Regions from separate parts of the Peribacillus suis genome, predicted to be linked through region 2. Evidence: riboswitches for the same ligand, from Rfam matches in the RefSeq annotation. Region 2 holds a riboswitch; the other holds the start of a gene.
What was found. A riboswitch is a leader RNA that binds a small molecule or an ion and turns the genes downstream of it on or off. The one in region 2 is predicted to bind lysine.
Positions count from the first base shown of each region.

Region 1: linked by a shared signal. The riboswitch ahead of AC503W_RS18710 (amino acid permease) and the one ahead of AC503W_RS14350 (aspartate kinase) in region 2 are both predicted to bind lysine.

Region 1 covers NZ_CM182019.1:3,795,636-3,799,061, forward strand. Annotated here, with positions in the region: gene AC503W_RS18705 (LacI family DNA-binding transcriptional regulator) at 1-866, shown strand, start outside; lysine riboswitch at 1,097-1,279, shown strand; gene AC503W_RS18710 (amino acid permease) at 1,377-2,828, shown strand; gene AC503W_RS18715 (glycoside hydrolase family 13 protein) at 2,876-3,426, opposite strand, start outside.
Region 2 covers NZ_CM182019.1:2,939,545-2,942,970, forward strand. Annotated here, with positions in the region: gene AC503W_RS14340 (peptide ABC transporter substrate-binding protein) at 1-190, opposite strand, end outside; gene AC503W_RS14345 (DUF3899 domain-containing protein) at 488-838, shown strand; gene AC503W_RS14350 (aspartate kinase) at 946-2,178, opposite strand; lysine riboswitch at 2,267-2,444, opposite strand; gene uvrC (excinuclease ABC subunit UvrC) at 2,506-3,426, opposite strand, start outside.

The DNA of each region.
Region 1 (3,426 bases), 860 kb from region 2:
GAAAGAGTGTACTAAAGGCCATCGAGCAATTGAACTATACGAGAAATATCAATGCCGTACATCTTTCGAAAGGCAAGACTCATCTGATTGGCGTCATCATTCCATACACCAACCACCCCTATTACGGAGCAATCATCCAGGGAATTAATAAACAAGCAAATGTCCTTGGGTACCATATTGTCATCTTCCAAACACAATATGAAAGAGAGAAAGAAATCCAAGCACTGAAAATGTTACAAATGAAGCAACTCGATGGTATCATCGTCTGTTCTAGAATCTCAGAAATGAAAGTGCTCTTGGAGTATCATGTCTACGGTCCGATTATCTTATGTGAAGATACAACTCAGTCTGAATTTTCTTCGATCAGCATCGACCATTATGCCGCCTTTTCCTCAGCCCTCGACTACTTGGTAAACAAGGGATATAAGAAAATAGGCTACAGTCTTGGGCGAAAAAAGAGCAGGAATAGTTCACTTCGGATAAAAGCGTTTCAAGATAGCATGAAAAAACATCATTTTATCAGTAAAGAGGAATGGCTGTTTGAAGGCAGTTACTATATCAAAGACGGAGAAAGAGCCTTTCAAGAATGGGTCGCCATGCAGGATAAGCCGGAGGCCATCATTATAACGAACGATGATACGGCAGCCGGCTTCATCATTTCCGCTCAAAAAGCGGGAGTTAAGATACCTGAAGACGTCGCCATCCTTGGTTTCAATAACGATAGTATTAGCGAAATGCTGGATATCTCGACTATATCCCTACCCTTGGATTCGATTGGGAGAATGGCTGTTGACCTTTTTGAGGATCCTGCCACGATCAAACATGTAAAGCTAGGTTTCAGCCTTATAACGCGAAAAAGTGTCTAATAATCAGAATTATTTGATTTTATTATTCACCTATATTATCCAGTTGAGCGCGAAATGGTTTGATTCATGTCTAATTAGGGAAAAAGATACTTGAAAAATAAACATTGCGCTCTCTAGAGGAATATTTTATAATTTTAATATAGCAAATTTCATTCAGTGACTCACAAACTGTATGTCACCATTTAAAATTCGCGTTATTAACAGTACGAATTGAATACTTCCTCATTTACCGATGAGTTAGAGGCTGCGACTTATAAAAGTAACACGGACGAGATTCAGGAAAGTTGACGACTCCGTTTGAAAGGATAAGTTGCCGAAGTGTAGAAATATTCCTTGTATTTCTAGGCTGGCGATGTTTTCGAAAAGGAACATCACTGTCACGTTTTCATAAAACGTGGGGAGCTATCTTCGGAAGGATTAAACGGGTATCTATATACAGCCGTCGATCTTTTTCGACTGCTGTTTTTTTTATATTCCGTCCCCTTCCCATAAAAAGGAGTGTAACATCAATTGAAAAATCAACAACAAAATTCAAATCCTACTGAACTGAAAAGGAGTCTGAAAGCTAGGCACCTTATGATGATATCTCTAGGTGGAACAATCGGCACCGGGCTATTTTTAGCGAGTGGTGGTGCCATTCATACGGCTGGCCCCGGTGGTGCATTAGTTGCTTATGCGGTAATTGGCGCCATGGTTTTTTATTTAATGACAAGCCTTGCCGAGATGGCTGCTTATATGCCAGTTGCCGGTTCGTTCCGCGTTTATGCATCCAAATTCGTCGATCCCTCTTTCGGTTTTGCGATTGGGTGGAATTATTGGTATAACTGGGCCATCACGATAGCAGCTGAATTGGCGGCCGTTGTCCTGATCATGAAATTTTGGTTCCCGGATACTCCATCATTCATTTGGAGTGCCGTTGCATTACTCATCATGTTCTTAATTAACTATATGTCCGTTAAGGGCTTTGGCGAAGCCGAATATTGGTTTGCAATGATTAAAATCGTGACCGTCATTATCTTCTTAATTACTGGTTTTTTAATCATTTTTGGTATCATGGGCGGAAATGATCCAATTGGTTTTTCTAATTTCACCATGGGTGATGGGCCATTTAATGGAGGCTTCTTTACCATTCTAGGAGTCTTCATGGCAGCTGGCTTCTCCTTCCAAGGAACGGAATTGCTTGGAGTAACCGCTGGAGAAAGTGAAGATCCTGAGAAAAACATCCCTAGGGCGATAAAATCCGTTTTTTGGCGCATTATCTTATTCTATATCCTAGCAATCTTTGTCATAGGAATGATCATTCCTTTCACGGATGCACGTTTACTAAGTGAAGATGTTGCCGTCAGTCCATTTACGCTGGTTTTTGAACGCGCAGGCCTTGCCTTTGCCGCTGCTGTCATGAACGCAGTCATTTTAACATCCGTACTTTCAGCTGGTAACTCTGGCATGTATGCATCAACCCGTATGCTATGGGATTTAGCACGTGACGGAAAAGCACCGAAGTTCCTTGGCAAGCTTGATAAAAGAGGCGTACCTGTAAATGCCCTTATCGTGACTTCTTTAGTCGGATGTCTTGCTTTCTTGGCTTCCTTCTTCGGGGATGGAGTCGTGTATATTTGGTTACTGAACGCTTCCGGTATGGCTGGTTTCGTCACATGGGTCGGGATTGCCCTTGCCCACTATCGATTCCGAAAAGCTTATATCGCTCAAGGTCTGGATTTAAATGACCTCCCATACCGTTCAAGAACCTTTCCGTTCGGTCCGGTTTTTGCGCTTGTCCTTTGCCTCTTCATCATCCTTGGACAAGGCTATCAAGCTTTCAGCACGGACGGAATTGATTGGAACTCCATGTTTGTTTCCTACATTGGTCTTCTTTTGTTCTTCGTTCTCTGGCTCGGATATAAAATTAAACATAAATCCAAAATCATTCCCCTTGAGGAATGTGATCTAAAAGTGAAATAAAAAAAAGGACCTGAATCTCTCTTCAACAGAGAAGTTCAGGTCCTTACTTATTTCAAAAGGTAGACACGGCATTCATATGGACGCAACGGTTCACTGGAGACCGTGTCGCTTTCCTCCTGCTCATAATTGCCGATCAACAGGGTAGCCTTTAATGAATGTAACGCCGTCGGTATCGTCAAAGTCGCTTCTTGTCCCTTAAAGTTGCATAGCACAAGCACCTTTTCCTCACCTAGCGTCCTCGTATAGGCAAAAATCTGTTCATCATCCGGACAAAGTAAATCAAAACGACCATATACGATAATGTCATGTTGTTTACGTAATTGAATGAGCTTTTTATAAAAATGAAAAATGGATTGATGATCATTATAGGCCTTCTCTGCATTGATTTCCGGGTAGTTGGCATTCACGCCGATCCATGGAGTTCCTGTCGTGAATCCCGCATTCCGTCCATCATTCCACTGCATGGGTGTTCGCGCATTATCTCGACTACGTGCATGAATGGCAGCCATCATCTTTTCTTTTGACCATCCATACGTATTCACTAATTCTTCATAGGAATTCATCGTTTCTATATCACGATACTCTTCTATGCTTTCAA
Region 2 (3,426 bases):
TATCTGTTGTTTTAACGGAATCCATGACTGGGATTTCCGATTTACTCATAATACTAATCTCTTGTTTTTCAGCTAATTTCGTTCCATCTGACTTCTTCTCAGAATTATCTGAATTTCCGCCACATGCTGCTAGAATGACGCTAAGAACTAGCATAAGACCAGCAAAGATTGTGATTTTAGACTTTTTCATCTACTTTGACCTTCTTTCTATATTTTAAAATCATATTTTCATTATACTGATTTTTTTGATTTTGTATATAAGTTAGAATAATAAATTATTTCTAAAAAATTAAAAATACTCAAAAACCAAGGAAAACATAGGTTTTTACTACTTTAAGGCTTTAAAGTGCTGCTTGCGCCGTTTTATCGGATTTTTTAGAATACTATTATGTTTTTTACTATCGCTTTTTCATACTATTTCAAAAAATCATTTTTGTTTATTTAGTGTTTTTGATATACTTATAAAAAGAAAATCGAGGTAAAAAGAATGAAAAAAATACTTATAGGTACGGGATTTGGTATCGTGCTATCCATTTTGTTATCCCTTATATTCCATCAAAATCTCTCTCTATTGAATTTTATTAATATGACCTTTTACATCAGTGGAGGACTGATTCTTCTAGCATTGGTTACTTTCGTCGTCCAACGAGGATTTTTCGACGTAGTCTTTTATAGTTTCCGGAGAGTATTCCAAATACAAAATCAGCATGTAGGGGAGGAAAAAGAAGACATCCCTAAACTTTCCGATATCATCTCCCTTTCCTCTTCCTTCACCCTTGTCGTAGGTCTTATCCTATTTTGCATCATGCTACTCTCTCTAGCCGTCTATTATCTTTAATCTTAATCTTTCCATAGAGTCCGGGCACCGAAAAAGGGCAACCTTTTTTTAGGTGCCCTTTTTCTTTATAAAAGCATTAGGTACATCTTTTCATCAGTTTTAATCAATCAGGCAAGGACTTTGGCGTGCTGTCCAAGTTTGAACGCCTCGTGAAGCGCTTCGACCGCTTTGACCATTTCCTTTTCGTTTACGACGGTAGAAACTTTGATTTCCGAAGTGCTGACCATTTTCACTTGGATCCCTGTATTCGCCATGACTTCAAACATCTCTGCGGCCACTCCGGGATTGGAAACCATTCCTGAACCGACGATAGAGACTTTAGCCAACTCGCCTTCCGTTTCTATACCATCAAATTCCAACTGGCTTTTATTGTTTTCAAGAACCATTAAAGCTGCTTTTGTATCTTCGCTTTTAATAGAGAAAGAGAGATTGGTCGTATCTTCTGATGTCATGCTCTGGATGATGATATCTACATTTATGTGATTTTTCGCCAGTGTCGTGAAAATCGTGGATAATACACCAAGTGACCGAGGCAAGCCGTTCACTGTAACTCTTGTGATGCTATCCTCAAAAGCAATACCCCGTACAATTAAATTCTCTTCCATATTCGCTTCCTCCTCAATGATGGTCCCAGATTCTTTTTCTAAGCTTGAACGGACTTCAAGCGAGATTTGATAGTTTTTTGCATATTCAACGGCCCTTGGGTGCAGGACCCCAGCCCCTAAATGGGCCAGCTCCAACATTTCGTCATAAGATACGGATGTTAATTTCCTGGCGTTTTTTATGTAGCGTGGATCTGTTGTGAAAACACCGGTTACATCGGTATAAATATCGCATCGGTTTGCGTGTAGTGCTGCGGCTATGGCAACCGCCGTTGTATCGGAACCGCCCCGACCCAATGTCGTGATTTCCCCATGTTCATCCATTCCTTGAAAACCGGCAACGATGACGATCTTTTTTGCTTGCAACTGAGCTTGAATTCTGGAAGCATCGATATTTAAAATTCGCGCATTTCCGTGAACGGACTCTGTCTGCATCCCAGCCTGCCAGCCCGTAAAGGATACGGCTTCATGCCCCTTTTCCACCAATGCCATCGTTAACAAGGCAATCGTAACTTGTTCCCCGGTCGTCAATAACATATCCATTTCCCTCTTACTTGGGGATGCGGAAATATCTCTCGCCATGGAAACCAATTCATCCGTTGTCTTCCCCATTGCCGAAACAACGACAACGACGTCATTACCTTTTTCAGCTTCCTCGATTACACGATTAGCGACATGTTTGATTTTCTCGACACTCCCTACAGAAGTACCGCCAAATTTTTGTACAATCAGTGCCATTCTCATGCACCCTCTCTATCTTTTTTAGGCAATAAAAAAAGCAATGAGAATATCTCATTGCTGTGGTTACGTATCCGTTCAGTAATCACAGTGAGATAGCTCTCCAAGGTATCAACCCTGACAATCTGCCATCTTTTAAATGGTCAGACCAGAAAAACAAGGTATGAGTCTTGTTTTCCTTCGGCGTCATTCCCTTTCAAAACCCTTCATTGAAGCTCATACTTCTCTAGGTTTTTACTATTGAATTCCGCACCTCTATCAGCACTTTAAATTGTCTTGTTTAAAAATTCCTTTTAAGCATAGCATAGGAAAAAGACACTCGCAAGGTCATTCTTGTAATTTTCTAAAGATTCCATCCGCTACATTTTTAGGCATTCCCGCTTCGATTATCTGTTCGACTGAGGCCTCTTTCATTTTTTTCAATGACCCGAAATGCCGAAACAGCTGCTTTCTTCTTTTCTCACCTACACCTGGAATATCATCCAGAAGTGAATGAATGGCATTTTTCCCACGAAGCTGGCGATGGAAAGTAATCGCGAACCGATGCACTTCATCTTGGATTCTTTGTAGCAAGTAAAATTCCTGACTTCGCGAATCAAGTGGAATCAGTTCGAGCGGGTTTCCAATCATCAATTGGGATGTCCTGTGTTTTTCATCCTTAATAAGGCCAGAAAGCGGAATATCGAGACCGAGTTCATTTTCCAAAATGTCCCGAACGGCCTCCACATGTCCTTTCCCTCCATCGATGATGATCAAGTCAGGAAGTGGAAGGCCATCTTTTAAGACGCGTGAATATCTCCTTCGGACAACTTCACGCATCGATTCGTAATCATCAGGCCCTTTCACCGTTTTAATTTTATACTTTCGATACTCCCGCTTTTCCGGTTTGCCATCAATGAAAACGACCAAAGCAGATACAGGATCACTTCCTTGAATATTCGAGTTATCAAAAGCCTCGATACGATGTGGAGTGTAGATGCCTAACTTATCCCCTAAATTCTCCACTGCCTTGATCGTTCTTTCTTCATCCCGTTCAATTAATGAGAACTTCTCTTGAAGGGCGATGGAGGCGTTTTTATTTGCCAGTTGCAGCATATCCTTTTTCGCGCCCCTTTTCGGATGAAGCGTTTTTACACCAAGCAAGCTCTCCGCCAGCTCGGCATCAACAGACTCCGGCAACAATATCTCTTTTGGCTTAAAGTGATTGGCCTTTTCATAAAACTGTCCAAGATACGTAAGAAGCTCCTG